3 regions of the Rhizobium sp. WYCCWR 11128 genome follow, and region 3 is predicted to be linked to each of the others. Evidence: predicted binding sites of a transcription regulator. Region 3 holds the regulator's gene; each other region holds the start of a gene.
The links. The regulator LexA, encoded in region 3, represses DNA repair genes until DNA is damaged. The targets are predictions, from matches to a motif close to TGTTCNNNNTGTGTTCNG.
Positions count from the first base shown of each region.

Region 1 (10,663 bases), on a different contig from region 3:
CGGGGATAAATATATCCCGCGATTTCAGGCCCGAGGGTGACGGCTCGCGCGAGTCCGGCCTACCGGGCGTGCCGTGCCCGAATTCGTCGCCCCGCCCCGTCGGCAGCCGGAATGCCAGATCGCGATCCGCCAAGCCTGTTAGACTGCTCGACAGATCGAACAGCTGCTGAGCGACCAGATGAACGACGTCGCCCTCCCGCTGAATGCGCCCATTGATCGCCAACATTGAGGCTCCCAGCGCAACTCGTCTCGACCGCTCGAACAGCTTGGGCCAGATGACGACGTTGGCAACGCCTGTCTCATCTTCAATGGTCATGAAGATTACGCCCTTTGCGGAGCCGGGCCGCTGGCGTACGAGAACCAGCCCTGCCGCCATCAGCCAGCGGCCGTCACGGGCCGACATCGCCTCCGTGCAGGTGACGATCCGGCGTTCCGCGAGTTCTCGACGCAGAAAGCTGACAGGGTGTTCGCGCAATGTCAGACCGGTATGCCCATAATCGAGGACGACGTTGTGCCCCTGCGTCATTTGTTGCAGTTCGACCGCTGGTTCCTGCTGCTCAGCAATCGTTCTTGCCTCCCGTTCCGCAGCCGCCGCGAAGAGCGGCAAAGGCTCGTCTCGCAATGCCTTGATCGCCCAAAGCGCATCGCGACGCTCCAGCCCGAGTGACGGCAGAAAGGCGTCCGCATCCGCAAGCTCCACCAAGGATGCGGCCGGAACACCCGAGCGCCGCCACATGTCGTCGACGCTTTCAAATGGCTGATCGGCGCGGGCGGCAATGATCCGGGCGACATCCGCAGTGGCGAGACCTCGCACCATCCGCATCCCAAGCCGAACGGCATGTCGGTCGGTGTCCTCGACTGGTTCCAGCGTGCAATCCCAACGTGACTGGTTGATGCAAACCGGCCGAACCTCGACACCATGTTCGCGGGCGTCACGCACGATTTGCGCGGGAGCGTAAAATCCCATTGGCTGGCTATTGAGAAGTGCCGCGCAGAAGACATCAGGAAAATGGCATTTGATATAGCTCGACGCATAGGCGATCAGGGCGAACGATGCTGCGTGGCTCTCCGGAAAGCCATAGCTGCCGAAGCCTTCGAGCTGGCTGAAGGTCTTCTCCGCGAACTCCGGCGTATAGCCATTGCGGACCATCCCGTTCACGAGCTTGTCCTTGAAGCGGCTCACGCCTCCGGTGAACTTGAAAGTCGCCATGCTCTTTCTGAGCTGATCCGCCTCACCGCCAGTGAAACCGGCACAAACCATGGCCACCTTCATGGCCGATTCCTGAAACAGCGGCACCCCTAGCGTCTTACTGAGAACCGCCTCCAGTTCGGGCGTTGGGTATTCGACCTTCTCCTTACCTTCACGGCGACGGAGATAGGGATGCACCATGTCGCCCTGGATCGGACCGGGACGAACAATGGCGACCTGGATCACCAAATCATAGAAGGTTCGAGGCTTTAGACGCGGCAGCATCGACATCTGCGCCCGGCTCTCGATCTGGAAGGTGCCGAGCGTGTCGGCCTTGCGGATCATCGTATAGGTCTTGGGCTCCTCTTGCGGGATCGTCGCAAGATCGAGATCGATGTCCTTCTCCTGGGCGAGGAACGCAAAGCTCTTGGCCATGCAGGTCAGCATCCCGAGCGCCAACACGTCCACCTTCATGAACTTCAGGGCTTCGACGTCGTCTTTGTCCCACTCGATGACCTGGCGATCCACCATGGACGCCGGTTCGATTGGCACCAGGTCGTCGAGCCGGTCATGGGTGAGCACGAAGCCGCCCGGGTGCTGGCCGAGATGGCGGGGTGCACCCATCAGCTGTTGGGCAAGCTTAAGCGTTAGAGCGAGCCGCCGGTCGTCCGGATTTAGATTGAGGTCCCTGACCTGCTGTTCTCCGACCGCTTCGCTCCAAGCCCAGACACCTGATGACAGCGCCTTGATCAGGTCCTCGGGTAGGCCCAATGCCTTGCCGACATCGCGTATCGCGCCCTTGGTCCTATACCGTGTGACCGTAGCGCAAAGTGCCGCCTTATGGTGTCCGTAGGTTCGGTAAATCCATTGGATGACCTCCTCCCGGCGCTCATGTTCGAAGTCGACGTCGATGTCCGGCGGTTCGTCACGCTCTACGGACACGAAGCGTTCGAAGAGAAGATCGTTGGTTTCAGGATCGATGGAGGTGATGCCGAGCACGAAGCAGACGGCCGAATTCGCGGCTGAGCCACGGCCCTGGCAAAGGATACCTTGAGATCGGGCGAACCGGACGATGGAAAAAACCGTTAAAAAATAGGGTGCGTAGCGCATCGTCTCTATCAGAGCCAGTTCATGCCGAATGGTCGTTTCGACGTGCTCGGGCAGCCCGTCCGGATAGCGATTGGGGATACATTCGCGGACATAGTGCTCCAGCGATTGCTGGGCATCCATTCCCGGTACGATGACCTCTTCAGGATATTGGTAGGTCAGCTCCTCCAAGCTGAAGCGGCAGCGATTGACGATCTCCATCGTCCTGGCAAGCGCTTCCGGATAACGCTGGAAGAGACGCTCCATTTCTTCCGGCGGCTTCAGAAACCGATCCGCGTGCCGTTCGCGCTCGAAGCCGACATCATCGATGGTGGTTTTCGTCCTGATGCAGGTAACGACATCCTGGAGCTGGCGGCGCGAAGGATCGTGGAAGAGCACGTCATTGGCGACGACCGTGCGGACCCTGTACCTTGCCGCAAGATTGGAAACCTCGTGCAGCCGCATCTGGTCGTTCGGTCGGCGGCGCAGGCATAGTGAAGCATAGGCCCGGTCTCCGAAAACCTCGGCCATTTTCCGAAGCTGGATCGCGCAGGTCTCGTCGGCAAGGTCCGGCACCAGAATGCCAAGCAGACCTTCGGCGTAAAGCGCTACGTCTTCGAGGTTCAGAATGCACTTCGCCTTGCCACCCCGCGACTTGCCAAGGGTCAGCAATCGGGTCAGGCGCGAATAGGCAGCGCGGTCTGTCGGGTAAACGAGGATCGACATGCCATCCTGCAGATCAAGGCGGCAGCCGACGACGAGGCGGACGCCGGTCGCTCGCGACGCTTCCAGTGCTCGAACGATACCGGCCAAGGAGTTCCGGTCGACAATGCCGAGAGCTTCGATGCTGAGTTCCTTGGCGGTGGCAAACAGCTCGTCGGACGAGGATGCGCCACGAAGAAAACTGAAGTGGGTCGTCACCTGGAGTTCCGCGTATCTCATGCGAACGTCCCGTGGATAAACCACCGATGGGAACCGGTCTCCGGATCGACACCGTCACCGGAACGGTAAATCCAGTAGCGCTCGCCAGCGTCGTCCTCGACTACGAAATAATCGCGCACGGCCACCCATTCTGATGTCCGCCGCCACCACTCGCCGAATATGCGCTCAGGACCGTCGGCACATTTGACCCGCCGACGCTTGCCGCACCAGGTAAAGGAAACCGGAGGATGGTCGGGGAGCAGCGCGATCACTTCGATCAGTTCCGGATGATTCATCAGGCGCACCGGGCGCGGCCAGACCATCGGCCATGTGTGACCGTCCTCGTCGGCGACGGGCGACACTCGCTGCACCGAACGCTCGGGCACGTCGCTCGCCACCGGTGCCAGGCGATAAATGCGTTGCGTCCCACGGTTTCCCAAGATGTCGATCAATGACGTAACATCGATGTCCGCAGCTTCGATAAGGCTGGAAACGATATGTTTGTCATCCAGCGGCTCGACCATGGTGGCCGCCAAGCTCAGCTTCTCGATACCGAACCCTGGGTCGATCTTTTCGATACGATCATGAAGGAGCTTGGTCAGCCAGGCGACATCTCGCACGGGCTTTGCTGTCCCCGCCCGAAGCGCCTGGATCGTGTTGTCGACACGGTGGATGATCAGGTCCGTACGGCGGACGCCCAGGCCTTTTGCCTGAAGTTCAAAACAGAGCTTCGCGACTAGCTGCGAGATGTATTTGCCGATGGTCTCCGCAGCGCCAATCGGCTCCGCAAATGCCCGATGGACTTCGATGATTTCGGGGCATCGGATAAGGTCGATGGGCTCGGCGACCCGTCCGAACATCTGATCGAGACGGCGACCGATCTCCGGGCCAAAACGAAGCGTCAGGGGCGCACGAGGCGTCGCAGCCAATTCGCCCACCATCCGGAAGCCCAGTGTCCGCAATTCCGTGACGATCTCTGCGTCGAGGCGGAGCGACGCGATAGGGAGCCTCGCGACGTTTTCGCCGGTCTGTCCTTTCGAGATGACGAGCGTCTCCCCGGAAATAGAACGCGCCAGCGCATGGGCTGCCCCCCAAGTGTCTGCGACGACGGCACGCGCGGGTAACCCCTTGGCGCGAAAACTGTTGACCAGACGCGACAACATTGGTCCCTCGCCGCCCTGCAGGTGGTCGGCCCCCTCGGTGTCCATGACGATCCCGTCAGGTGGGTCCATCGCCACGACAGGCGAATATTGAGACAGCGCCCATAGGGTGATGCGCTCCAGCGCGGCCAGGTCAGCGGCTAGATCGACATCAACCATATGCAGGCCCTGAACAAGCGCCTGAGCTTTGGCCGCAGGCATTCCAACAGGCAGGCCGAGTTTCGCTGCATTAGCATCGACGGCGGACAGCCACCGCTTCGAGCCACTTCGAGCGACCACGACAAGCGGCGCTTCAGCCGGAATGGACGGATCGGATCGTCTTATCCGGTCTGTCGGCAGCGTCGGAAGAAATACTGAGACGACCCTGACCATCACATGCCTCTAGGATGAAATCTGCACTTTCTCCGGCCTTGATCCGGATCAGTTCTGCCAACCATCGCGCCCGACCGATGCCGGGAACCGGCAATGGTTCCGAAGGCAGGACGGATATGCGCCAGCGTGAGGTCGCAGCCGTCGGATGCCCGAAATCCCCGGCCTCGGTCGGCCGCCGCCATCGTCGGATCACCAGACCGATGGTCCCGGACCCTTCTGCGGCAAGTTGAAGGCGGCGCGAAGCTACCATCGGCAACCGGACCATTTCGGCGACGACGGCCCCAAGGCCTCCGAACCGCAACGCCTCTTCGCAGGCTTCGAGCACATATTCCTCGCGGATCGCCTCGACATAAATCACACGATCAGGATGGAGGCCGACCTGAGCAAGCGCCGGGGCGAATAGGTCGGGACGAGCTAGGCACCAGACCACCTTGCCCTTCGTCCGGGCAGCGATCCCTGCCACGAACAGGGCAGCCGCAGCCCCGTCGACTGCTCCTGCTCCGCCTCCGGCAAACTCATGGATGGCACCATAGGCCAACCCACCCCCCGGAAGCCGCTCGTCGATTTCGCGAACACCGAACGGCAAGACCGATTTAGGACGCGCAATCGCCCCTTCGAGATGTTGTATGCGATCTCGTAGATTGGAAATGATGGGGTTCGCGCCGTTCTGCGCCATTAGGAGCCTTCGTCAAAATCAGGTTTTCATCTCACCCGAAAGCGAGTATGTTCCCTATTTGTTCCTTATCGGCATATGAGTCAATGCGCATGAATGGGCGAGTGTTCCACGAACTGCAACCTGTCGACAGGCGGCTGAAGCCGAAGGACGAATGGATTCAATCGCGTAACGAGGAAGCTCCACAGGCTCGAAAATGTCATCAATAAGAAAATATACCTACGATGAACCTGTCGCATTCCGTGATCATGGAGTGCCGTCGTTGCTATCGAAAACAAGGCAGCTGAAATTCAAGGAGGATATCGCATGACAGAGAATGTGGTCTCATTCGAGGAAAAACGCCTGGAACGTTTAGACGGCACAGTGTTTGGATCGACAGCAGAAGAATGCAAGATTGCTGCTATCGGCTCGCAGATCGAGTTTGCCAAACGCGAGCTTGAGACCGTGCAAGCCTATATCGACCTCGCTTACACGGGAACAATCACAGTCACGATGAATGATTGTGGTGAACCGCCTCCACAGCAGCCGTTCGCACACCTCGGCAGCATCTTGTCAAACTACGAACAGGTCCTGTTCGACCGGATTGCCGAGCTTGAATATGAGCAGGAAATGCTCAGCTCACCGGCCGATGACCAAGGATATTGAGTGCGATGTCGCAACCTGATGCGGTGATATGCGACCCAAACCCCAACCCTGCGCAAAAGCAGCGCAAAGTCATCCATATCGACATGGATGCCTACTACGCCTCCGTCGAACAACGCGATAACCCCGATCTTCGCGGCAAGCCCGTCGCCGTCGGCGGGTCGGAGGCCCGTGGCGTCGTTGCTGCGGCAAGCTACGAGGCTCGCCAATTTGGCATCCATTCCGCAATGCCGTCGGTTACTGCCAAGCGCAAATGTCCGGACCTGATCTTCGTCAAGCCGCGTTTCGATGTCTACAAGGCCGTCTCGCTGCAAATCCGGGAGATATTTGCTGAGTACACGCCGATGGTCGAACCGCTTTCCCTCGACGAAGCCTATCTCGACGTCACTGAAAATCTCAAGGGAATGGACATCGCAACGGAAATTGCTGCGGAAATACGCGCCAAGATCAAGGCAGCCACCGGGCTGAACGCATCTGCCGGAATTTCCTATAACAAGTTCCTGGCGAAGATGGCGAGCGATCTCAACAAGCCGAATGGACAGGCGGTGATCACTCCGAAGAACGGCCCGGCGTTTGTGGAGGCCCTGCCGGTCAAGAAATTCCATGGTGTCGGTCCGGCTACTGCGGAAAAGATGCAACGGCTTGGCATCGAGACCGGAGCTGACCTCAAAGCCTGCAACCTCGACTTCATGATCGAACACTTCGGGAAGTCCGGACCCTATTTCTACGGCATTGCACGCGGTATTGATGACCGGCAGGTCAAACCCAATCGCGTGAGAAAATCCGTCGGCGCGGAAGATACATTCATGGTCGACATCCATTCGTTCGATCCGGCCCGGGAAAGTATCCAACCGTTGATCCGCAAGGTCTGGGCCTATTGCGATGCCAACGAAATCAGTGCCAAAACGGTCACGCTGAAAGTGAAGTACGCCAACTTCACCCAGATCACCCGCAGCAAGACGACAGCGATGCCATTCGGATCACTCGTGGACTTGGAAGAGGCAGCGACCCTGCTTCTGCAGACGGTTTTCCCGGTCAGCCGGGGCATCAGGCTGCTCGGCGTGACGTTGTCATCTCTGGAACTCAAGGTGGCCGAGAGTGAGCCGCCACAGCTTCAGCTGTTCGCGTAGCCGCCATCCATTCGGCCTTTCACTCGCCGAAGCGATTTGCAGTCCTCTTGACGCGGCCTCCATGCACAACGCCGTTTCTGGGGATTTACCGCTATGCGACTTGTGGAGGCACATGTCGTTGCTAAATACTGTTGCTTTCGTACGGGGATGGATATGGACGATTGGCAAGTCAAAAATTTTCAGTCCCTGGCAAATTATGTGGACCATTTCACTAAAATGCTACCGCGTCTCGCGGCGATGCGCGAAGGCATTGACCTCTACGGTGCAACGGCATTTTCCCCGTTTTCAATCTTCAATCCGGACGAGAATACGCTGAGCCGCGTTATCGCGGAACTGTTTGACCCAGCCGGTTCACACGGGCAGGGATTGTTGTTCCTTAACGGATTGCTCGCAGCGATAGGAATTCCACGTCTCAATCGACTGGACGCGGTCAAGGTGCGGCGAGAAGCCTTGACCCGAGCCAAACGCCGTATCGACATCGTGATTGAGACTTCGCGGTACGTCATCGGGATTGAGAACAAGCCGTGGGCAGCACAGCAAAAAAACCAGCTCCGCGACTACCTGTCGGAGCTGAAGGCCGATCTGCGCGGCCGCCAGGCCGTTCTAATCTTCCTTTCCGATCAGGAAGCGCAAACGGCCGGAGAGGAAACTATCCGCGTTCCCTATTACCAGGGTCTGGACGAAGAGACGACGCTGTACCGCGTTTTGAGCAACCTAGTAAGTGAGATCAAGGCCAATGCTCCCAAGGCCTTCGTCGAGGACTTCCTGCGACACATTAAACTGACATTTGGAGGCTCATACGTGAATAATGCTGCAGACAAGGCTTACATCGATGCGGTGAGCGCTGAGTTCGACGACCTGCAAAGACGCAAAGCGATTGCTTCTATTCTTCTCTCTCAGGAGAAACTGCACGTCCGAATACTCGACGAGATCGGCGAATATCTGCTCGACGAAGTGCGCGAAAAGGTAAATGCCGATTTCGAAGCGGCCTGTGATCGGAGGGAGGTCGAACCGAGAATTTCGGAGTGCCTATGGGCACGCTGGACACCATACGGTCTAAGGAGACCGACTTGGCCTTCGAATTGTCTCGTCGCTATCGAAGCGGATGGGTCGGACTGGCTGACTGATATCGTGTTCGGAGTGAAGGCTCCGGATGGCTCCAGGATCGCACCCAAGGAAAAGCATTACACATGCCCCGACCGGAAAAGATTAGAGAACATGGCAAATGCGATCCCGGGCGGCAAGAAGACCGCCTATTGGCCATGGATCAAACATCTGACGGAAACATATTGGGGGCAGGAATTCTGCGCACGGTTGATCATAGAGTCTCCGACCGGAGCGGTGAAAGATCACCCGGAAATCCAGGACCTTGCCCGCCAGTTCGTCGAAATGACGAGGGAGGTAGATCGCATACTGAAGGAAGCGTGACGCAGATAAGGGTTTTGGCAAACTGACCGCGTCGATTCGGAACGAATCGGCTTCGAAACAATTGAGTCGCGACTCGTTGATTCGGGAGTAAAGCGTCATGCCAGGCGGTGGTCACCGCGCCCAGTGGAAGGGCTTCATCAAGTTCGGCGAAGTGAGTTGCGGAGTCGGCCTTTATACGGCTGCAAGCACCTCAGAGCGCATTGCCTTCAATACGATCAACAAAGCCACCGGCAATCGGGTGAACCGCGTGTTCGTCGACAGCGAAACCGGCGATTCTGTACCGCGCGAGTCCCAGGTCAAAGGCTTTGAGATCGAGAACGGCCAATACGTCATGATTGATCCCGAAGAGGTGGCAGCCGTCATCCCGGAGAGCAACAAGACGCTGGAGATCGAGGCTTTCATTCCCTGCTCCGACGTCGACGACGTCTATTTCGACAAGCCCTATTATCTCGCCCCTACCGACAAGGTTTCGGAGGACGCATTCGCAGCCCTGCGTGACGGCATGCGTAAATCGAAGGTCGCCGCCATCGCAAGGACGGTGCTTTTCCGACGCATGCGGACCGTCCTTATCCGCGCCCACGGGAAAGGACTGATCGTGACCACCCTCAATTACGATTATGAAGTCCGGTCCAGTGCCAAGGCATTCGAGGAAATGCCGGAAATGAAAATCGAGGGCGAGATGCTCGATCTCGCCAAGCACATCATTTCCACGAAAAAGGGCCGCTTCAATCCGGCCGAATTCGACGACCGCTACGAGAGCGCTCTCGCAGAATTGGTCAAAGCGAAGATCGAGGGTCGCGCCCTTCCGCAGAAGAAGCCAGTCAAGGTATCGCAGCCTAACGAACTGCTGGCGGCACTGCGCGAAAGCGCCGGTATGATGAAAGCAGCCGAGAAGTCCAAGCGCACGGCCGCCAACGCCAATGCAGGCACGGGCCGTGACAAGGGCCGCCGGGCATCACCGAAATCGCAGTCCACACCAGTTGCTCACCGCAAGGCGAGCTGAGGAGAACGGCTATGGCCCCGCGTCCCTACTGGAAGGGCTACCTCAAACTTTCGCTTGTCACCTGCCCTGTGGCGATGTCTCCCGCGACAAGCGAGAGCGAAAAGGTTCGGTTCCACACGCTGAACAGGGAGACGGGCAACCGTGTCGTCTCCCAGTACATTGACTCCGTGACTGGCAAGCCGGTGAAAAACCAGAACGAGGCCAAAGGCTACGCTCGCGCCGAGAACGATTACGTCATTCTGACCGATGACGATCTCGATGCCGTGGCGCTGGAAACAGTTCGGACCATTGATATCGAGAAGTTCGTCCCAAGAGACAGCATCGAATGGGTCTACTTTGAAAAGCCCCATTATCTGATGCCTGACGATCCGGTCGGGCAGGAAGCCTTCGCGGTCATCCGCGACGCCATGGCAGCGGACAAGATGCTCGGAGTTTCCCGTTTGGTCATTGGTCGCCGCGAACGGGCCGTGGTTCTTGAACCGCGTGGGGAAGGCATCGTTCTTTGGACGTTGCGGTTCGGCGACGAGGTTCGGCCGGAGGAAAGCTATTTCGAAGACATCGATGAGGAAGCGGACCCGGAGCTAGTTCCGCTCGTTCAGCAGCTCATCAAGCAGAGGACGAAGAAGTGGTCGCCGAGCATGGTGACCGATCCGATCCAGGAAAGCCTGCTGACGATCATCGCCGAAAAGAAAAAGGCGCTGACGCCCAGGAGGAAATCAAAAGGCGCGAACAAGGGGACCAGGGATGAGCCCTCGTCCAACGTCATCAACATCATGGACGCGCTCCGTAAAAGTATGCAGGCCGAACTCAGAGGGCAAAAACAAACCAAGCGCTGAGTTGCGAGCACCGGGTTTGAGAATTCGAACATCAATCCTTGACGATCTGTTCGTTCGGTGCCGGAATACCGAGAAACCGAGCCCGCGCGGGCATGTCCTCCGGCCGGATATAGAGGAACCTTGATGCCTGATCCGTCGATAGCGTGCCCATGCCCCAGAGCCGAAGGATTTCCCGTTCCTTCTGGGCGTATTTGTCCGGGAAATTGAATGGTGCCATTTCGGC
Region 1 covers NZ_JACCEZ010000002.1:292,471-303,133, reverse strand. Annotated here, with positions in the region: gene HX898_RS09115 (error-prone DNA polymerase) at 1-3,217, opposite strand, end outside; gene HX898_RS09110 (DNA polymerase Y family protein) at 3,214-4,728, opposite strand; gene HX898_RS09105 (ImuA family protein) at 4,649-5,404, opposite strand; gene HX898_RS09100 (hypothetical protein) at 5,708-6,046, shown strand; gene dinB (DNA polymerase IV) at 6,052-7,173, shown strand; gene HX898_RS09090 (PD-(D/E)XK nuclease family protein) at 7,327-8,601, shown strand; gene HX898_RS09085 (Ku protein) at 8,699-9,604, shown strand; gene HX898_RS09080 (Ku protein) at 9,616-10,440, shown strand; gene HX898_RS09075 (hypothetical protein) at 10,472-10,663, opposite strand, start outside.
Region 1: the regulator LexA is predicted to act here: its motif matches at 5,453-5,470, upstream of HX898_RS09105 (ImuA family protein).

Region 2 (10,663 bases), on a different contig from region 3:
GTTCGATCACTTCGCCCAGCCGGACGCCCGCGTCGAAGCCGGCCTCGACGATATCGAATTCGTCATCGGTGATGGTGATATCGAGCTTGATGTCAGGGCAGGCTTCCATGAAGCCGGCCAGCAAGGTGCCGGAGAGGAAGTTCTCGGCGATCGAGGAAACGGTGATCCGCAGCAGGCCGCTCGGGCGCGCCTGCATTTCCCGCACCGTCTGCATCGCACCCTTGACCTGTCGGACCGATGGACGAACTGCGTCGAAGAACACTTCGCCGGCTTCGGTCAGGCTGACGCTGCGCGTCGTGCGCTGGACCAGGGCGACGCCGACCCGATCCTCCAGGCGCTGCAGGGCCTGGCTGACGGCGGAGCGGGTGACGCCAAGCCGCTCGCCGGCGAGCCGGAAGTTCCGCGCCTCCGCCACCGCAAGAAAAACCGAAATGCCTTCGAGATCGTCGACCATTGGTTAGCATTTCTAACCAAGGCATCCTGGATTGGCAACTTAATCACTCGGGCTCTCCGTATTATCTTTCAGTCGAGGTCAACGAAGGCTTCGAAAGGCAAGGCAATGCGAAGGATTTTCAAAAGCCCCGTCCTGCAGTTTTTCACGGCGGTCACCCTGGCTGGGGCGGCGTCCAGTTCGTCCACCGCCGACACCGTGAACGACCGAGAAACTCAGCAGCAACAAACAAGCGAGAACACAATGCAGCAACATCCCTATATCGGCATGTGGGTGACGGATGACGGCCGCGTCCGCCACGAACTTCTGCCTAATGGCCGCTACGACGAGGCCCGCGGCAGCCGGGAAAGCGCCTATCGAGGACGCTACGAAGTCACAGGAAGCCACATCGAATATTGGGATGACACGGGCTTCACGGCCGACGGCGATTTCGTCGACGGCAACACCCTCCATCATGGCGGCATGGTGCTTCGGCGCAAATGATGTGCCGCCTGAAAGGCAACGATGCGCTGCGCGCAAACTTCGACGCCTGGGCGGAAACAACGCTCAGCGCCGATTTTCCCACCTGACCACCAAAAAACCTCAGCCGCATCGCCAGGCGAGCGGCGTACACATGGAGCTTGAAATGTCTGATATCAAAGGAAAAGTCATTGCCATCACCGGCGCCAGCAGCGGCATCGGAGAGGCGGCGGCAAAGGTGCTGGCTGCCGCAGGCGCCCATATCGTGATCGGCGCCCGCCGCACCGAGCGCCTTGAGGAACTCGCCGGCGAAATCGCCGCAACGGGCGGGACGGTGCGCCTGCGACAGCTTGATGTCACCGACCGTTCCCAGGTGGAAGCCTTTGCAGGCTTTGCCCGCGCCGAATTCGGCCGGCTGGATGTCATCGTCAACAATGCCGGCGTCATGCCGCTGTCGCCGCTCGACGCCCTCAAGGTCGACGAGTGGGACCGGATGGTCGACGTCAACATCAAGGGCGTTCTCTACGGCATCGCGGCAGCGCTTCCGATCATGAAGGCGCAGGGATCAGGGCAGATCATCAACCTGTCTTCGATCGGCGGCCACAGCGTCTCGCCGACGGCGGCCGTCTATTGCGCGACGAAATTCGCGGTGCGGGCGATCTCGGACGGATTGCGGCAGGAGACCGATCGTATCCGCGTGACTGTCATCTCTCCCGGCACGACGACATCGGAACTGGCCGACACCATCACCGATCCCACGGCGCGGGACGCCATGAAGGCTTTCAGGGCGATCACGATCAGCCCCGAGGCGATCGCCAATTCGATCCTCTACGCCGTCAGCCAGCCTGATGATGTCGATGTCAGCGAGATCATCATCCGGCCGACAGCCAGCCCCTATTGATCGGCTTGCGGAAAAACGAAAAAGCCGCCGCCTAAAAACCCAGCGACTGCTGGGCGGGCGGCGGCGGTGCAAGGTTGACGCCTTCGAGCTCCAGCATGCGGGCCTTCGATGACGACCCGCCGGGCGCCGAGAAGCCGCCGATCTTGCCGCCGGCCGCGAGTACGCGGTGGCAGGGGATGATCAGAGCGACAGGGTTCTTCGCCATTGCCTGGCCGACGTCGCGGGCGGCTTCCGGCCCGACGCCGAGCTCCTTCGCCAGCGCGCCGTAAGTGGTGGTGCGGCCCCAGCCGACGCGCCTTGCCGCCGCATAAATATCCCGGAAGAAGGCATCCTGGCCGGCAAGATCGAGTTCGACGCCGGAAAAATCCGTCTCCTCACCCTGGAAATAGCGTTTCACCGCCGCGACCGTCTCCAGCACAGCAGGCGTCGGCGTGCCGGCTTCGGCATCCGGCAGGCGGCGCAGCAAGAGCCGTTCGGTCGCTTCTGCTGCTTTGGTCGGCAGTTGGAAGCGGGTGATGCCGGCATCGCTCCAGGCAATGCCGCAGAAACCGCCCGCGGTTTCGAAGATGAGATAGTGGTGCGTTGTCTCAGCCATGACACAGCCTCCGCGTTTTCGATGACCCTCAAAATCGTATGGGACGGCCGCTGTTTCAACCCGTTTCTTGCGCGCGCCGGGCTTTCGGGAAAGATCGCGATCCCCCCAGGAAACGTACATTCCATCCGGCCCCGGGGGTGATGATCTGATTAGTTCGACGGCCAGCATATTGGGAGATTATGTTCTCTTTCTGTTCTTGCTTTTCTTTCTTTCGGGAATATCCTGCTTGCTTTTTGGAGACGACGAGGAGGGTCATGACGACCTGAAATTCTATGAATCAGATGCTCCTCGAGTTCGGAGACGACAAAAAAAGGCGCAGACGGCCGGGCAAGACTCACGATGCTAAACACCGACTTTTCTTCGCCCTCTATCCTCCTGACGCCATCGAGCAGCAGGCGGCGTCGATCGCCCGTGACTATTGTCGAGCCTTCTCCCTTTCCGGCAAGCCGCGGCTGACGACATTGCATGTAACGATCATCTGGGTCGGCGACTATGCGAGGCTGCCGGAGGATGTGGTCTTCGCAGCGCTACAGGCCGGCGCCGCAGTCGAGAGTGCCCCGATCGCAATGAGCTTCGATCGGATCATGCGATTCCCGCAGGCCCGAGCGCTTGTGCTTTGCGGCGAAGGCGGTCGGAAACCGCTCACCCGACTGCGTGTTCAACTTGGCGTCAGCATGCACAATGCCGGATTTCCCCACAATATTGGCGGCAATTTCAAGCCGCACATGACACTGCTCTACGACCGCAAAGCCGTGCCACCGGCGACCCTCGACACACTCGTTTCATGGACGGCGTCCGAATTCCTGCTCATCCACAGTGTTCTCGGAAAAACCGAACATCGGATCATCGATCGCTGGCCGTTGCTCGGCTGAGGAAAGCGAGATCCGCGGATCTCGGCTTGCGCTTGCCTGATTTCCGCGCATAAAGCTCCGAAAGCCTGTTCCGGCATTGGTGCAAACGGGGAGCGAAATCAGCATGGACGTTTCAGAGATCATCATCCCTGGAGATACGCCGGGAACGGAGTGGCGGTTGCCGGTGCTGCGCTTTAAGGGCCGCGATCCGAAGGCGCCGAAGACCTATATCCAGGCGGCTCTGCATGCCGGCGAGCTGCCTGGAACGGTGCTGCTGCATTTCCTCTGCGAGCGGCTGCGGCAGGCGGAAAGCCAAGGCGGGATCGCCGGCGACATCACCATCGTGCCGCAGGCCAATCCGATCGGTGCGGCGCAATCGCATTTTGGCGAGCTGCAGGGTCGTTTCGATTTGGGCTCACGCACCAATTTCAACCGGGATTTTCCGCTGATCTCCATTGTCGATCGCGCGACGCTGATCGAGGATCTTGATGATTACCCGGCTACCGATAGATTGAAGCGGCAGCTGCTGCATATGGCGCTTGGGGCTGATCTCGTGCTCGACCTTCATTGCGACGACGAATCCCTGCAATATGCCTATATCGACGAGGCCTTTTGGCCGGAGGCGGCCGATCTCGCCGCCGCGCTAGACATGGAGGCCGTGCTGCTTTCGGATGGCGAAAGCTCGGCCTTCGAGGAGGCCGTCGGCTTTGCGTGGAAATATGAAGTTCCAGGCGAACGCCGGCCCCGGCTGCCCGGCAAACTCTCCGTCACCGTCGAGCTGCGCGGCAAGCGCGATGTCGATCCGATGCTGGCGAAAAAGGATGCGGACGGGCTCTGGCACTTCCTCGCAACACGGGGGATCGTTGGCGACGAAAAGCCGGCGGCAACGGCATTTTCCGGTCCGGCCGTGCCGCTCGACAATGTCGAGATCATCCGCACACCAGAAGGCGGCGCCGTGCTCTTCCACCGCGATATCGGCGAGAGGATTGCGGAAGGTGACCGCCTAGTGACGATCGTCACCCGGCCGGGGCAGCCGGGCGGCAGCATCGAGCTCACCGCGCCGCAGGACGGGCTGATCCTGACCCGGACCTCCGACCGGCTGGTGCGGCGGCGCGGCGACCTGATGAAGATCGCCTGCGACGAACCCAGCAAGGCTTCCCGCAAGGCCGGCACGCTGGAGAATTGAGCCGCGACGGCTCTGCCGGCGTTGATCGCTGCCTGAGATGCCAATCAATCCGGAGCTGTTACCATGCTCGCCAACGCGCTCGGGGATAAAACGTCGCACGGCGTTTGCGCCGGCCTTCGTGCATGTTATCTCGCTGCTATCACAGGGAGATCGATCGGGTATGGCTGTCACCATCTATGGCATCAAGAATTGCGACACGATGAAGAAGGCCCGCAGCTGGCTGGAAGAACATAGCGTCGCCTATGAGTTTCACGACTACAAGGCGCTCGGTATCGACCGCGCCCATCTCGAAGCCTGGATCGACCAGGCCGGCCTCGATACCGTGCTCAACCGCGCCGGCACCACCTTCCGCAAATTGCCCGATGCGGAGCGCGAGAAGCTCACCCGGGAGAAGGCGATCGCCCTGATGCTCGACCAGCCGTCGATGATCAAGCGGCCGGTGCTGGAGGCGAAGGGGAAATTGCTGGTCGGCTTCAAGCCGGAGATTTACGCCGGTGCATTCGGTGACTGACAGGCGCCGCTGAACTCACGAGGGAAGAGATGTCCAAGACCACGCGCGCGACACAGCTTCTTTCGCAGGCAGGCGTCGCCTTCACCGTTCATGCCTATGACTACGACCCCAATGCCGAGCGCGTCGGGCTGCAGGCGGCCGAAGCGCTCGGCGAGGCGCCGCACCGGGTGCTGAAGACGCTGATGGCGGAGGTGGACGGCAAGCCGGTCTGCGTCGTCGTGCCGTCGGACCGCGAAGTCAGCATGAAGAAGCTTGCCAGCGCCTTTCACGGCAAATCGGCCAACATGATGAAGCCCGCCGATGCCGAGCGGCTGACGGGCTACCATGTCGGCGGCATTAGCCCGTTCGGCCAGAAGAAGACGGTGCCGACCGCGATCGAGGAAGCCGCGCTTGGCGAACCGCTGGTCTATATCAATGGCGGGCAGCGCGGGCTGCAGGTGCGGCTCGATCCGAAGGCTGCGTTGAAGGCGCTGAAGGCTGTCGCCGCGCCGCTGATTGCCTGATCGGAGCATGATGCCGAAAACTGCAAGCGGTTTTCGGCATCATGCTTCTGCTATAAGAAGCGGTCGAGCAGGCCGGCGATCGTCTTCGCCTCGCTTTCGGCAAGCTTGCAGCCGATATGGGTCTCGATCGATCTGGCATAGACAGTCCACATGCGCTCGCGAAGCTTTCGGCCGGCATCTGACATCACCACCCAGCGGCCGCGTCCATCCTCGGCGAAGGCCTCGCGCCGGACCAGGCCCTCTTTTTCCAACCGGTCGAGCAGCCGGGAAAGATTATACTGGGCCAGCAAGGTCCGCTCCTCAATCTCGTAGGGCCGCAGCCTGCCGTCTTGCGAGCGCGCCAATTCCCACAGCACATCGTACCAGGCAAGCGGCGGGAGGCCGGCCGCTTTCAGGTCGGCTTCGATGGCGCCGAGCAAGCTCTCGCGGGCGCGCATGATGCTCGTCCAGGCAGAGGTGACCGCTTCGCTCGGATTCGACGTTTTTTCGGACATAAATGCAATTACATCTATCTTGAATTCCGCTGCAAGCGATATTAGATGCATCTACATCTATCATCATTGCCAAGGAGACCCCCATGAGCAAGCTTACCCTCGTCAGCCATCATCTGTGCCCCTATGTGCAGCGCGCCGCGATCGCGCTGCTCGAAAAGGGTGTACCCTTCGAGCGCATCAACATCGATCTTGCCGACAAGCCGGACTGGTTCCTGAAGATCTCGCCGCTCGGCAAGGTGCCGCTGCTGCGGATCGAGGAGGAGGATGGCAGCCAGGCCGTGCTGTTTGAAAGCAGCGTCATTTGCGAATATCTGGAGGAAACGCAGCCAGGTGTGGCGCTGCATCCGAGAGATGCGCTGACGCGTGCCCGCCATCGCGGCTGGATGGAATTCGGTTCCTCCGTGCTTTCCGATCTCTGGGGTTACGAGACGGCTGAGGATGCCGCGCAGTTGGAGGCCAAGCGCAAGGCGCTCATCTCCAAATTCGCGACGCTCGAGAAGGTGTTGACGGACGGCCCCTATTTCGCCGGCAACGACTTCAGCCTCGTCGACGCCGTCTTCGCGCCGGTCTTTCGGTATTTCGATCTCTTCGACACGCTCGGCGACAGCGACATCTTCGAAGGGCTTGAACGGGTGAAGCGCTGGCGCAAGACGTTGTCCGAACGGTCAAGCGTCAAGGCCGCCGTTGGCGAAGACTACCCGCAGCGGCTGATGGAATTCCTCGAAAAACATAACTCGATCCTGCTCAGGTTACCTGCGGCCGCTTAAGTCTCCGCACTCAACCGGCCAGACATAATCCGGCCGCTGCAATTCGGCAGCGGCGCGCTTCATTTTCGCCGCAAACGGGTCTAAGTCTTCCAGCCTCCGTCGATGACAGAAGGCAGGTTGCACCATGACTTTCATGCCCCAGAGCCAGAACACCGTTGATCCCGTCAAGCTGGAAAAGCTTGCGGAAGTCGCCGTCAAGGTCGGGCTGCAGTTGCAAAAAGGTCAGGACCTGGTGATCACCGCGCCTGTCGTGGCGCTGCCGCTGGTTCGCCTGATCACCAAACACGCCTATCTGGCCGGCGCCGGACTGGTCTCCGCCTTCTATTCCGATGAGGAAACGACGCTGGCGCGCTATCAGTATGGCAGCGACGAGAGCTTCGACCGCGCCTCCGGCTGGCTCTACGAGGGCATGGCCAAGGCCTATGCCAACGGGGCGGCCCGTCTTGCGGTTGCCGGCGACAATCCGATGCTGTTGTCCGAGCAGGATGCCGGCAAGGTCGGCCGCGCCAACCGCGCCAACTCCACCGCCTACAAGCCGGCGCTGGAGAAAATCTCGAATTTCGACATCAACTGGAACATCGTCTCCTACCCGAACCCCTCCTGGGCCAAGGTGGTCTTCCCTGACGATCCGGAACCGATCGCGATCGCCAAGCTCGCCAAGGCGATCTTTGCCGCCTCGCGCGTCGATGTCAGCGATCCCGTCGCCGCCTGGGCCGAGCACAATGCCAATCTTGGCAAGCGCTCCGCCTGGCTGAACGGCGAGCGCTTCGCCTCCCTGCATTTCCGGGGACCCGGCACCGACCTGACGATCGGCCTTGCCGACGGGCATGAATGGCACGGCGGCGCTTCCACCGCCAAGAACGGCATTACCTGCAATCCGAACATCCCGACCGAGGAAGTCTTCACCACGCCGCATGCGCTGCGCGTCGAAGGCCATGTGTCGAGCACCAAGCCGCTTTCGCACCAGGGCACGCTGATCGACAATATCCAGGTGCGCTTCGAGGGCGGGCGGATCGTCGAGGCCAAGGCCTCGCGCGGCGAAGAGGTCTTGAACAAGGTGCTCGATACCGACGAGGGCGCGCGCCGGCTCGGCGAAGTGGCGCTCGTGCCGCATTCCTCACCGATCTCGGCCAGCGGCATCCTGTTCTACAACACGCTGTTCGACGAAAACGCCTCGTGCCACATCGCGCTCGGCCAGTGCTATTCCAAATGTTTCCTCGATGGCGCGACATTGAGCCAGGAGCAGATCAAGGCACAGGGCGGCAATTCCAGCCTGATCCATATCGACTGGATGATCGGCTCCGACAAGGTCGATATCGACGGCATCAAGCCGGATGGTTCACGGGTTCCGGTGATGCGGCAGGGCGAATGGGCCTGAGCGGCATCATCGTGCGCTGACTGAGCCACACGCTGGCAAGCACCATAGCCAAACCGCCGATCTGCACCGGCGTCAGGCTCTGGCCGAGCGCCAGCCAGCCGAGCAGGGTCGCGACCAGCGGACTAAGGAAGCCAAGCGAGGCAACCGCCGAGGGCTCGATGCGCGACAGGCCACGGAACCAGAGCAGATAGGTGAAGGCTGCGCCGATCAGCCCGAGATAGGCAATGCCGGCAATGTTTGCGGCGGTCGGCATCGGCAGCGCCGGTTCCAGGAAAAAGGCAAAAGGCACCAGCAGCATGCCGCCCGCCGTCAATTGCCAGGCGGTGAAGGTGAGGTTTGAGACCGGCGGCGTCCAGCGGCGCGTCAGCACCGTGCCGAAGGCCATCGAGATCGCGCCGGCCAGACCGGCAGCGACACCTATCGGATCGAGCCCTGCCTTCGGCGTCAGCACCAGCAGTCCGACGCCGGCCATGCCGGCGAGCCCGGCAAGTACGGCAAGCGGCCGGACCGGCTTGCCGAGAAAAAGCTGCGACAAAGCGATAACGATCAGCGGCTGCACGGCGCCGACCGTTGCGGCAACGCCGCCTGGCAGCCTGTAGGCCGAGACGAAGAGCATCGCCCAGAAGAACGAGAAGTTAAGCGCGCCGAGAACGAAAGCCCTTCCCCACCAGATGCCGAAAGGCAGCTTTCTGACCAGGAAGAGAAGCAGCAAACCGGCCGGCAAGGCGCGCAGCATCGCCACCGTCAGCGGATATCCGGCCGGCAGGAAAGTGGTGGTGACGATATAGGTGCTGCCCCAGATGGCGGGTGCGAGCGCGGTTGTCGCAAGATCGGCGACGTAACGTGAATTTGTCTTCATATCGAGAATCTCTATTTCAAGATAAATCATTCTACACCCTCTTATCTTGACGTCAAGATAATGAATGATATCGATGGAGCATGAGCGAAGACGGCAAGATGGACCATGTCGACAAGATCCTGGCGCAATGGCGACGGGAGCGGCCGGACCTCGACGTCGAACCGATGGGCATCCTCGGGCGTCTGAAACGCCTGAGTACCCATCTCGGCCGCGAAGTGGAGGCCGTGCTCATGAAGCAGGGGCTTTCGTCCTCCGCCTTCGACGTGTTGGCGACGCTGCGCCGCGCCGGCGCGCCCCACCGGCTTTCGCCGGGGGAGCTTCTGGAGATGACCATGGTCAGCTCCGGCACGATGACGAACCGTATCGACCAGCTGGAGAAGGCGGGCTACGTCGAACGTATCCTCAATCCGGAGGATCGCAGGAGCGTGCTCATCGCGCTGACGGAAAAAGGGCTTGCGACGGTGGAGACCGCCGTCGATGCGCATGTCGTCAATCAGCACCGGCTGTCGAAAAATCTGAGCGCGGCCGACAAGGCGGAACTCGACAGGCTGCTGCGCAAGTTTCTTGCGGACTTCGAATAGCGCCTAGCGGATTGCCGATAGCAGCTTGCGCATGCGATCGAGATGCGCCCTGCGCTTTGCATCGGTGGCGCGGTCCATGTCGTGCAGGCTGAGCATGCGGAAATTCAATCCCTTCGAGCAGAAGGCGGCGATCCCGCGTTTCAAGAGCCGGCGCACCGGATCGCCCATATAGAGACGTACCAGCCACCAGGGCGAGCCTGTCGTCGTCAGCGCATAGAGCAGCCTGATATGGGTCAGCTGCGGCACGATACGGCCGCCGGCAGCATCATGGCTGAAGGCGACGCCCGGGGCGAAGACGCGGTCAAAGAAACCCTTGAGGATTGCGGGGAAATTGAACCACCATTGCGGAAAGACGAAGATCAGGCCGTCGGCAGCCTTCAGGCGGGCAACGATATCGGCAACGGCTGAGGTGTCATAAGGCACGTCGAAATAACCGCCGCGCTCGGCCTTCGAAAGGCGTGGATCGAAATCTTCGCGGTAGAGATCAAGCAGGTCGACCACGTGGCCTGCCGCTTCCAGCGCCTCACGCGCCGTCCTTGCCACGGCAGCGGCGAAACTGTCCTCCAACGGATGGGCAAGCACCAGCAGGATCCGCATGTCAGAACAGGCTTCCCTGCTTCGGCGGATCTGCGGGTCTTGTGCTGCGCTTCTTGGCACTAGCCGGCGGTGTACCGCCTTCCGTGGTCATGGCGCCGACTCGGCCGTCGGCGAATTCGATGGCGATGCCCATGCCGGCGGAGAGGTGAGCAGCCTGCGAGACCGGCCTGTTATCCTCGTCGCGAATGACGGCGTAGCCGCGCTTCAGCACATTCTTATAGGAGAGCGACTGCAGCACGCGGTCCTGCGAAGAAAGCTCGGCGCGCGCACGGGTCAGCTGGTGGCGGATCGCCGTGTCGGCATGGCGCGAAAGATTGCCGAGGCGTTCGCGGCCGCGGTCGGTCTGGGTCTTCAGCCGGGCAGGCAGCGATGCGAGGATGGCTTCGGCGCGGTCGACGCGCGACTTCGAGCGGTCGATCAGCCGCTCGACCATGCGCTCGGCCCGGGTCATGCGCTCGTTCAGCGTCTGGCGGCGCTCGGCGATGCGGCCGGACAGCAGATCGGGGCGTAGATGCGCGCCGACGCGCTCG
Region 2 covers NZ_JACCEZ010000002.1:231,321-241,983, reverse strand. Annotated here, with positions in the region: gene HX898_RS08815 (LysR family transcriptional regulator) at 1-454, opposite strand, end outside; gene HX898_RS08810 (Atu4866 domain-containing protein) at 560-934, shown strand; gene HX898_RS08805 (SDR family oxidoreductase) at 1,077-1,811, shown strand; gene HX898_RS08800 (methylated-DNA--[protein]-cysteine S-methyltransferase) at 1,843-2,406, opposite strand; gene HX898_RS08795 (2'-5' RNA ligase family protein) at 2,679-3,278, shown strand; gene HX898_RS08790 (succinylglutamate desuccinylase/aspartoacylase family protein) at 3,382-4,443, shown strand; gene HX898_RS08785 (ArsC family reductase) at 4,604-4,954, shown strand; gene ybaK (Cys-tRNA(Pro) deacylase) at 4,984-5,457, shown strand; gene HX898_RS08775 (helix-turn-helix domain-containing protein) at 5,508-5,951, opposite strand; gene HX898_RS08770 (glutathione S-transferase family protein) at 6,035-6,718, shown strand; gene HX898_RS08765 (aminopeptidase) at 6,843-8,096, shown strand; gene HX898_RS08760 (EamA family transporter) at 8,044-8,955, opposite strand; gene HX898_RS08755 (MarR family transcriptional regulator) at 9,036-9,536, shown strand; gene HX898_RS08750 (NAD(P)H-dependent oxidoreductase) at 9,540-10,133, opposite strand; gene xseA (exodeoxyribonuclease VII large subunit) at 10,135-10,663, opposite strand, start outside.
Region 2: the regulator LexA is predicted to act here: its motif matches at 2,587-2,604, upstream of HX898_RS08795 (2'-5' RNA ligase family protein).

Region 3 (10,663 bases):
AGGAGTTGACGACAGTCGAATTGCGGCCGGAAGCAGGCGAAGGCCTTGCCGACTCCTCCAGTTTTTCACCACCTGTCGTGGTGACGCGACCGACACGGACGCAGTCGGCGACACCATTGCGCCACCGGCTGCCGGCCGCAGCCTCGCAATTGCTGCGTGCCGGCATGCGCATGCTGGGCGAAGAGGCGGACCATGGCCGCCTGCTGCTGTTTTCGCCGGTCTTCCTCGGCGCTGGGTCAGCCGTCTGGTTTCTCGCGGCATCGGATTTTTCCCTCGTTGCATCACTGCTCTGCCTGTCGGCGGTGACAGTGGCGGTTCTCATCGCCAGCCGCAGCCGGGCGGCAGTGCGGGCAACGCTGCTGGCGCTCTCGCTCGTGGTCTGCGGCATGGTCACGGCGCAGTTCGAGAGCCGGCGGGCTTCGACCGTGATCCTCGATTCATCAGTGACGACCACGGTGACCGGCCGTGTCGAGCGGCGCGAAGGCGATGGTCGCGGGCGGTGGCGCTACATTCTTGCGGTCACCGGCACTAGGGCACCGGAGCTGAAGCGGCGGCCGGAACGCATCACCGCCATCGCCCGCGGCGCGGACGCGGCCTTCGAGATCGGCGATATCATTACCGGCAGGGCGCGGCTGACGCCGCCGGCAGGTCCGGCACTTCCCGAACTCAACGACTTCTCCTTCGGTGCCTATTTCGATGGCATCGGCGCCAACGGCTTCTTCTACGGTGCACCGACGAAGGTCGATGCGCAGGCTGGTCCCCAGGCTGCCAGATCGACGGCTGAAACGCTGCTCGAAGGGCTCTACCGGCTGCGCAGCGGCATTGGTGACCGCATAAGGTCGATCCTGCCCGGCGACACCGGCGCTTTCGCCGCTGCTCTGGTGACGGACGAGCGGCGTGCCATCTCGAATGAGACGACGGAGGCGCTGCGCCAGTCCGGTCTGGCTCATATCATCGCCATCTCCGGCCTCAACATGGCACTGTCGGCCGGCATCTTCTTCGTCGGCTTCCGGATGCTGCTCAGCCTCTTTCCCGGCATTGCTGAGGCCTACCCGACGAAGAAGATCGCTGCCGCCGGCGCGCTCATCGCTGTCACCGCCTATTTCCTGATTTCGGGCTTTGCGGTCTCTGCCGAACGCGCCTTCATCATGATGGCCATCATGTTGGTTGCCGTCTTCTTCGACCGGCCGTCGATCAGCCTGCGCAATGTCGCTCTCTCCGCGCTCGTCATCATCGTCATTTCGCCGTCCGAGGTTTTGGGTCCGAGCTTCCAGATGTCTTTTGCAGCGACATTGGCGCTGGTCTCGGGCTATCAGCTGTGGAAGGACCGGCGCGTCCGCGAAAACGCCTTCCTGAAGCTGCCGATCATCAGGCCATTCGTTACGGTTGCGGGCTTCTTCGGCGGCATCTTCCTGACCTCGCTGATCGGCGGTTTTTCCACCGCGCTGTTTTCGATCGAGCATTTTCATCGCCTGACCGCCTACGGCCTGCCGGCAAACCTCGCGACAATGCCGATCATCTCCTTCATCATCATGCCGGCCGGCCTGCTGGCGATGCTGCTCATGCCTTTCGGCCTGGACGTTTTGCCTTGGAAGGTGGTGGGATTCGGCCTCGATCTGGTGATCGCGGTCGCAAAGACGGTGTCCGGCTGGGATGGCAATATAGACGTCGGCCGCTTGCCCGCCTGGTATTTCGCCGTCGCCGTGGCAGGCTTTCTGCTGCTGACGCTGCTCCGCACCCGGTTGCGCCATGTCGGCACATCGATCATCGCGGTCGCAACGCTCATCCTGCTGCTTCTGCCGGGTCCCCGTCCGCCGGATTTGGTGATTTCGGAGGATGGCAGTCTCGTCGCAATCGTCGAGGCGGCAGCCATGGCGTCCAACCGTGAAAGACCGCCGGATTTCATCTTCGACCAGTGGCAGAGAGCGCTGGTCCTGCCGAGGCATGATCCGCCGAAGATGCTGGATGGTCCTGCTATCCCGCCTGAGGGAGAAGACCGCCGCGTCAGGCTTTCCCGCGATCAGCAGAACGAAGCAAGGACCGCGATGCGGGCGGCCACAGCGGGCGGTGACGCAAACCGCTTTTCCTGCGTCAAGAAGGCCTGGTGCACATCAAGGCTCGCCAATGGTCAGGTGGTTGCTGTCATCGACAATGCCGCCTATCTCGGTCCGGCATGCGACGCGGCCGATATCGTCGTGACCTCGGTCCGCCTTCGCTTCAACAGCTGCCGCTCGGGTGCGACGCTCTTCACCGGTGAGACGCTGCGCAGGACCGGATCCATCGAGTTGCGCTTCACGGACGCCGGCCTGGAGGTCGCAACCGCATTCGATGCATTGTCGCGGCCATGGATGCGCCATCGCGCCTATGACTGGCGCAGCAACAGCTTTACCGAATCGGGCCTAGCCAATGTCAGTGATAGCGGCGAATGAGACCGACGAGTTTACCCTGAACCTTGACACGGTCCGGCCCGAAAATCCGGGTCTCGTAAGCCGGGTTGGCGGCCTCCAGCGCGATCGAGGCGCCCTTGCGGCGGAAGCGCTTGAGTGTCGCTTCTTCGTCGTCGACGAGAGCAACGACGATGTCGCCAGGACTTGCGGTGCTGCCGTTGCGAATGATCACGGTGTCGCCGTCGAAGATGCCTGCGTCGATCATCGAATCGCCCTTGACCTCCAGCGCATAATGTTCACCGGAGCCGAGCATGTCGGCCGGAACGACGATGTCGTGGGTATTGTTCTGGATCGCCGAGATCGGCACACCGGCAGCGATTCGGCCCATGACCGGCACGGAGACCGAGTTGCCGTTGTCGGCGACGGGCTTTGCGGGAGCAGGGGCGGTGACCGGCTGCGGTTTGCCGAGGCTGCCCTCGATGACGCTCGGCGAAAAGCCGCGCCGGGGCTGAATGCTGGGGCTGTAGGCCTCCGGAAGCTTGATGACCTCAAGCGCGCGGGCGCGGTTCGGTAGGCGGCGAATGAAGCCTCGCTCCTCCAGCGCCGTAATCAAGCGATGAATCCCGGACTTGGAGGCGAGGTCCAGGGCATCCTTCATTTCGTCGAAAGATGGCGGAACGCCGGATTCCTTCATGCGCTCATGAATGAAAAGGAGAAGCTCCTGTTGTTTGCGCGTGAGCATCGACGTTGTGACCTCGTGATTGAAACAAATCCAGAACAGACACTATATGTTCCATATGTGTTCCGCAAGTAGCTAAATTTCCGTAAAACTTGGCGCCAACTCGTTGAGATTTTTATTTTCATTCGCCGGATTGGCACACAAGTCTTGCCTTGGGCGGCACTCTCACACATCTCTGCCGTGTTAGGAGAGGGGGATATCATGAACGAGCACTCCGCCAAACCGCACCCGCTGGATCATGTCGTGCTGCCGGTCGTCAATATCGATCTGGCGCGCGAGAGGCTCGGCAAGCTCGGCTTCACTGTTGCCGCCGATGCGCGCCATCCCTTCGGAACGGAGAATGCCTGCGTCTTCTTTGCCGACAAGACCTATCTGGAGCCGCTCGGGATTGCGAGCGTCGAGGAGAGCGAGGCATCAGCGCGGCAAGGCAATGTCTTCACCGCCCGCAACCAGGCCTTTCGCTTCCGCTGTGGCGAGGAGGGGCTTTCGGGGCTGGCTTTCGGCAGCAAGGATGCCGGCATCGATCATCAGAATTTCGTCGGCAACGGATCGAGCGCCGGCGAGATGCTGCAGTTCACCCGGCCGATGACGATGCCGGACGGTTCCGAGACGATTGCCGGCTTCAAGCTGGCTTTCGCCGGCGACCTGCGCGCGCCTGATCTCCTGCTCTTCACCGTCGAGCGCGTCACGCTGCCGGCTGACCGCGCCGCGCTGGAGACGCATGCCAATGGCGTCACCGGCCTAATCGAGATCGCGCTTTGCACGCCGGAGCCGGCCGCCTTCGCTGCCTTCGTCAGCCTTGCCGTGGCGCAATCGGCAGTCGAGAAGACCGGGTTCGGCGTCAATATCGCAGCATCGAATGCGAAAATCAGCCTGATGACGCCGGAAGGGCTGGAGGCCTATTTCGACATCGCCGGCTCATCCGCAGATCGCGGCCTGCGCGGCCGGGCAATCCTCTTCACTGTCGCCGATCTTGCCGTGACAGAAGCGCATTTGGCTGCTAACGGGGTGACATACACGCGCAAGAACAATCGCATTCTGGTGAAGCCCGCGCCCGGGCAGGGCACGCTCTTCGCCTTCGAGGAAACACGATGAGCACTGATACGAATTCCGAAGTCAGGATCGGCGAAGGCCAAGGCCAGGTCACTTTTTCCAATACCGGCCGCCTGTCGCTGATTGCCGGTCCCTGCCAGATGGAGAGCCGCGACCACGCCTTCATGGTTGCCGGCACGCTGAAAGAGCTTTGCGGAAAGCTCGGCATCGGCCTCGTCTACAAGAGCTCCTTCGACAAAGCGAACCGGACCTCGCTTTCGGCCGAACGCGGTATCGGGATCGAAAAGGGCATGGAGGTCTTTGCCGACCTCAAGAAGGAATTCGGCTTTCCCGTCCTGACCGACGTTCATACCGCCGAGCAATGCGGGGAGGTGGCAAAGGTCGTCGATGTCCTGCAGATCCCGGCCTTCCTTTGCCGCCAGACCGACCTTCTTATCGCCGCCGCCAAGACCGGCCGCGTCGTCAATGTCAAGAAGGGCCAGTTCCTCGCTCCCTGGGATATGAAGAACGTCCTGAAGAAGCTCAATGCCAGCGGCAATCCGAACGTGCTGCTGTGCGAGCGCGGCGCCTCATTCGGCTACAATACGCTGATTTCCGACATGCGTTCGTTGCCGATCATGGCGGCGATGGGCGCGCCCGTTATCTTCGATGCGACCCATTCCGTGGCGCAGCCGGGCGGCCAGGGCGAATCCTCCGGCGGTCAGCGGGAATTCGTGGAAACCCTGGCGCGCGCCGCTGTGGCTGCCGGTATTGCTGGTGTCTTCGTCGAAACCCATCAGGACCCCGACAATGCCCCTTCCGACGGCCCGAACATGGTCTATCTCAAGGACATGCCGCGGCTTCTCGAAAAGCTGCTTGCCTTCGATGCGGTCGCCAAGGCCTAAGGTTCAGCTTGACGTTCAACAGTCTGACATGATCGTACTATAGGCCACATCCGAACGCTGGTCCGAAGGCTATTGCAGCATTGTAATTTGCACGCCTTCGACTAAGACAGGTTTCGAACCATTTATCACCCACCGAGCAGGAAGAACCCATGACTGCAATCACCGATATCATCGCCCGCGAGATTCTCGATAGCCGTGGCAACCCCACCGTCGAAGTCGATGTCTATCTCGAAGATGGCAGCATGGGCCGCGCGGCGGTTCCCTCGGGCGCCTCGACGGGCGCGCATGAAGCGGTCGAACTGCGTGACGGCGGCAAGCGCTACCTCGGCAAGGGTGTCGAAAAGGCGGTCGAAGCCGCCAACACCGAGATCTTCGACGCGATCGGCGGTATCGACGCCGAAAACCAGATCCAGATCGACAACATCATGATCGAGCTGGACGGCACGCCGAACAAGTCGCGCCTCGGTGCCAACGCCATCCTCGGCGTATCGCTCGCCGTTGCCAAGGCTGCGGCCCAGGCGTCCGGCCTGCCGCTCTACCGTTATGTCGGCGGCGCTTCCGCCAGCCTTCTGCCGGTGCCGATGATGAACATCATCAATGGTGGTGCTCATGCCGACAACCCGATCGATTTCCAGGAATTCATGATTCTGCCGGTCGGCGCCGATTCGATCGCCGAAGCCGTGCGCATGGGTTCGGAAGTCTTCCATACGCTGCGCAAGGAACTTGCCGCGCAGGGCCATAACACCAATGTCGGCGATGAAGGCGGTTTCGCACCCGGCCTGAAGAGCGCGCCGGAAGCTCTCGACTTCATCATGAAGTCGATCGAGAAAGCCGGCTACAAGCCGGGCGACGACATGTGCCTCGGCCTCGACTGCGCCTCGACCGAATTCTTCAAGGACGGCAAATACGTACTCGAAGGTGAAGGCCGCACGCTGGAGTCGGGCGCCATGGCCGAATACCTGGCCGAGCTCGCCGCCAAGTATCCGATCATCTCGATCGAGGACGGCATGGCCGAAGACGACTGGGATGGCTGGAAGACGCTGACCGACCTGGCCGGCAAGAAGACCCAGCTCGTCGGCGACGATCTCTTCGTCACCAACTCCGCCCGTCTTCGCGACGGCATCCGCATGGGCGTCGCCAACTCGATCCTCGTCAAGGTCAACCAGATCGGCACGCTGACGGAGACGCTCGATGCCGTCAACACGGCGCACAAGGCGGCCTATACCGCCGTCATGTCCCACCGCTCCGGCGAGACCGAAGATTCGACCATCGCCGATCTCGCGGTCGCCACCAACTGCGGTCAGATCAAGACCGGCTCGCTGTCGCGTTCCGACCGTCTTGCCAAGTACAATCAGTTGATCCGCATCGAAGAGGGCCTCGGCCCGCAGGCCCAGTATGCCGGCCGCTCGATCATTCGCGGCTGATCGGATCTGATTTCTAATGGCTTGACCCGCGCCTCCCGGCGCGGGTTTTTTGTTGCCCGTTTTTTAGAGTCAACGAACGGTTAATCTCTGCGCGTTAGATTGAACGAATTGGTAATGCGTTCAAGAGCATGCGTGTATGTGGACAAAGCATCATAAGAAGAGAAAGATCGGTCGCTTCGTCATTCCGGCCATGACGGTCGCCTTCCTCTCCTATTTCGGTTATCATTGCATTCATGGCGATTACGGCCTGCGCGCGACGGAGACGTTCGAGCGTCAGCGTGTCGCCCGCGAAAAAGAGCTTGCGGTCTTGAAGGCGAAGCGCGAACATCTGGAAAATCAGGTCGCGCTCCTGAGTGACGGCTCGCTCGACAAGGATATGCTGGACGAAAAAGCGCGTTATCAGCTCAACATGTCGCGCGCGGACGAGATCGTCGTATTCAACCACTATTCCAATTAACCGGAAACAGGTTAATTGGAATTTTCCTAGTTTTTCCAACAATTTAGCGCCGAATACGAGCCATGCAATTATGGCATTGCTGTGGTCATATTTCTTCCCTATGGTACGCGCCACCAAGAAACGACAAACCCATAGGGAGGGTTGAATGGCGCCGCGAAAGACCGCGACCGTTTCCAGCCGCAAAACTGCAGCAAAACCGGCAGCCAAAGCATCGAATGGAGGCCCGGTAGCCGACTTCGATCGCGATGAAGAGCTGAAGGCCTATCGCGAGATGCTGCTGATCCGCCGCTTCGAGGAGAAGGCCGGTCAGCTTTACGGCATGGGCTTCATCGGCGGCTTTTGTCACCTCTACATCGGTCAGGAAGCTGTCGTCGTCGGCATGCAGATGGCGCAGAAGGATGGCGACCAGGTCATCACCGCCTATCGCGATCACGGCCATATGCTGGCAACCGGCATGGAAGCGCGTGGCGTCATGGCGGAACTGACCGGGCGCCGCAGCGGCTATTCCCATGGCAAGGGCGGCTCGATGCACATGTTCTCGAAAGAGAAGCATTTCTACGGCGGTCATGGCATCGTTGGCGCCCAGGTCTCGCTCGGAACGGGTCTTGCCTTCGCAAACCGCTACCGCGGCAACGACAATGTCTCCATCGCCTATTTCGGCGACGGCGCTGCCAACCAGGGCCAGGTCTACGAGAGCTTCAACATGGCTGCTCTCTGGAAGCTGCCGATCGTCTATATCGTCGAGAACAACCGTTACGCCATGGGTACCTCGACCGCCCGCGCCACCGCGCAGTCGAACTACTCGCTTCGCGGATCCGGCTTCGGCATCCCGGGCATTCAGGTCGACGGCATGGACGTTCGCGCCGTCAAGGCGGCGGCCGACGAGGCGCTCGAACATTGCCGCTCCGGCAAAGGCCCGATCATCCTCGAAATGCTGACCTATCGTTATCGTGGTCACTCGATGTCCGATCCGGCGAAGTATCGCTCCAAGGAGGAAGTGCAGAAGATGCGCTCCGAGCAGGATCCGATCGAACAGGTGAAGGCACGTCTCATCGAAAAGGGCTGGGCTTCCGAAGACGATCTGAAGGCGATCGACAAGGATGTCCGCGACATCGTCGCCGACAGCGCCGACTTCGCCCAGGCCGATCCGGAGCCGGATGCATCCGAGCTCTATACCGACATTCTGCTCTAATCGGGGAGGGAACCCATGCCTATCGATATCCTCATGCCCGCCCTCTCTCCGACCATGGAAGAAGGCACACTGTCCAAATGGCTGAAGCAGGAAGGTGACAAGGTCACCTCCGGCGACGTGATTGCCGAAATCGAAACCGACAAGGCGACGATGGAAGTCGAAGCCGTCGATGAAGGGATCATCGGCAAGCTGCTCGTCGATGCCGGCACCGAAGGCGTCAAGGTCAACACCAAGATCGCCGTGCTGCTGCAGGACGGCGAATCGGCCTCGGATCTTTCCGCCGCCAAGCCGGCCGCCGCACCAGCTCCGGAAGTTGCCCAGGAAGAGAAGCCGACCAACACCGGTTCTGCCTCCGCACCGCTTCCGGCCGAGCCGAAGGCCGTCGTTCCGAACGACCCTGAAATCCCGGCCGGCACCGAAATGGTGTCGACGACCGTGCGCGAAGCGCTCCGCGACGCCATGGCCGAGGAAATGCGCGCCGACGAAAACGTCTTCGTCATGGGTGAGGAAGTCGCCGAATATCAGGGCGCCTACAAGGTCACGCAGGGGCTGCTGCAGGAATTCGGGCCCCGCCGCGTCGTCGATACGCCGATTACCGAGCATGGCTTTGCCGGCGTCGGCGTCGGTGCCGCCATGGCCGGCCTTCGCCCGATCGTCGAATTCATGACCTTCAACTTCGCCATGCAGGCGATCGACCAGATCATCAACTCCGCTGCCAAGACGCTTTATATGTCCGGCGGCCAGATGGGTGCTCCGATCGTCTTCCGCGGCCCGAATGGTGCAGCGGCCCGCGTCGGCGCCCAGCACAGCCAGGATTATGCTGCCTGGTATAGCGCCATTCCCGGCCTGAAGGTCGTCATGCCCTATACGGCATCCGACGCCAAGGGCTTGCTGAAGGCCGCGATCCGCGATCCGAACCCAGTCATTTTCCTCGAAAACGAAATTCTCTACGGCCAGCACTTCGATGTGCCGAAGCTCGACAATTTCGTTCTCCCGATCGGCAAGGCCCGCATCCATCGTCCGGGCAAGGACGTCACCGTGGTCTCCTTCGGCATCGGCATGAGCTATGCGACCAAGGCTGTCGCCGAACTCGAGAAGATCGGCATCGACGTCGAACTGATCGACCTTCGCACCATCCGCCCGATGGACCTGCCGACCGTCATCGAATCGGTGAAGAAGACCGGCCGCCTGGTAACGGTCGAGGAAGGCTATCCGCAGTCTTCCGTCGGCACCGAAATCGCTACCCGCGTCATGCAGCAGGCCTTCGACTATCTCGATGCGCCGATCCTGACGATCGCAGGCAAGGACGTTCCGATGCCTTACGCCGCCAATCTCGAAAAGCTCGCCCTTCCGAACGTCGGCGAAGTGGTCGATGCGGTGAAGGCTGTTTGCTACAAATAAGGGGAGGGTGTTTCGATGCCGATCAATATCACGATGCCCGCCCTCTCTCCGACCATGGAGGAAGGCAATCTTTCCAAATGGCTGGTCAAGGAAGGCGACAAGGTCAAGTCCGGCGATGTGATCGCCGAGATCGAGACCGACAAGGCGACGATGGAAGTCGAAGCCGTCGATGAAGGCACGGTCGCCAAGCTCGTCGTTGCCGCCGGCACCGAAGGCGTCAAGGTCAATGCGCTGATTGCGGTTCTCGCCGCCGATGGCGAGGATATCTCCGCTGCGGCAAGCAGTGCGGGTTCGGCCGCTCCGGCACCGAAAGCTGACGGTGCAGCCGCGCCGAAGGCCGAAGCTGCACCGGCTCCGGCCCAGTCTACTCCGGCTGCGGCTCCTGTAGCCGCCGCCGCAACCGCCTCAGCTTCATCTGATGGCAGCCGCGCCTTCTCTTCGCCGCTTGCCCGCAGGCTGGCCAAGGAAGCCGGTATCGATCTTTCGGCAGTCGCAGGCTCCGGCCCGCACGGCCGCGTCGTCAAGAGCGACATCGAGGCCGCCGTTGCCGGTGGCGGCGCCAAGGCTGCTGCGGCGCCCGCACCCGCTGCCGCCGCGCAGGCTCCGGCCGCTGCCGCACCGAAGGGCGCGTCCGAGGAAGCCGTGCTCAAGCTTTTCGAGCCGGGCTCTTACGAGCTCGTGCCGCATGACGGTATGCGCAAGACGATCGCCAGGCGCCTGGTCGAATCCAAGCAGACGATCCCGCATTTCTACGTCAGCGTCGATTGCGAGCTCGATGCGTTGCTGGCGCTGCGCGCCCAGCTGAACGATGCAGCTCCGCGCAAGGACAACGCTCCGGCCTACAAGCTCTCGGTCAACGACATGGTCATCAAGGCCATGGCACTGTCGCTGCGCGACGTTCCGGATGCCAATGTCTCCTGGACCGACAGCAACATGGTCAAGCACAAGCACGCCGATGTCGGCGTTGCTGTCTCGATCCCCGGCGGCCTGATCACCCCGATCATCCGCAAGGCCGAGGAAAAGACCCTGTCGACGATCTCCAACGAGATGCGCGATCTCGGCAAGCGGGCCAAGGACCGCAAGCTGAAGCCTGAGGAATATCAGGGCGGCACCAGTTCGGTCTCGA
Region 3 covers NZ_JACCEZ010000001.1:1,303,179-1,313,841, reverse strand. Annotated here, with positions in the region: gene HX898_RS06365 (ComEC/Rec2 family competence protein) at 1-2,429, shown strand, start outside; gene lexA (transcriptional repressor LexA) at 2,410-3,129, opposite strand; gene HX898_RS06355 (VOC family protein) at 3,328-4,221, shown strand; gene kdsA (3-deoxy-8-phosphooctulonate synthase) at 4,218-5,063, shown strand; gene eno (phosphopyruvate hydratase) at 5,213-6,487, shown strand; gene HX898_RS06340 (septum formation initiator family protein) at 6,624-6,944, shown strand; gene pdhA (pyruvate dehydrogenase (acetyl-transferring) E1 component subunit alpha) at 7,090-8,136, shown strand; gene HX898_RS06330 (pyruvate dehydrogenase complex E1 component subunit beta) at 8,152-9,537, shown strand; gene HX898_RS06325 (pyruvate dehydrogenase complex dihydrolipoamide acetyltransferase) at 9,553-10,663, shown strand, end outside.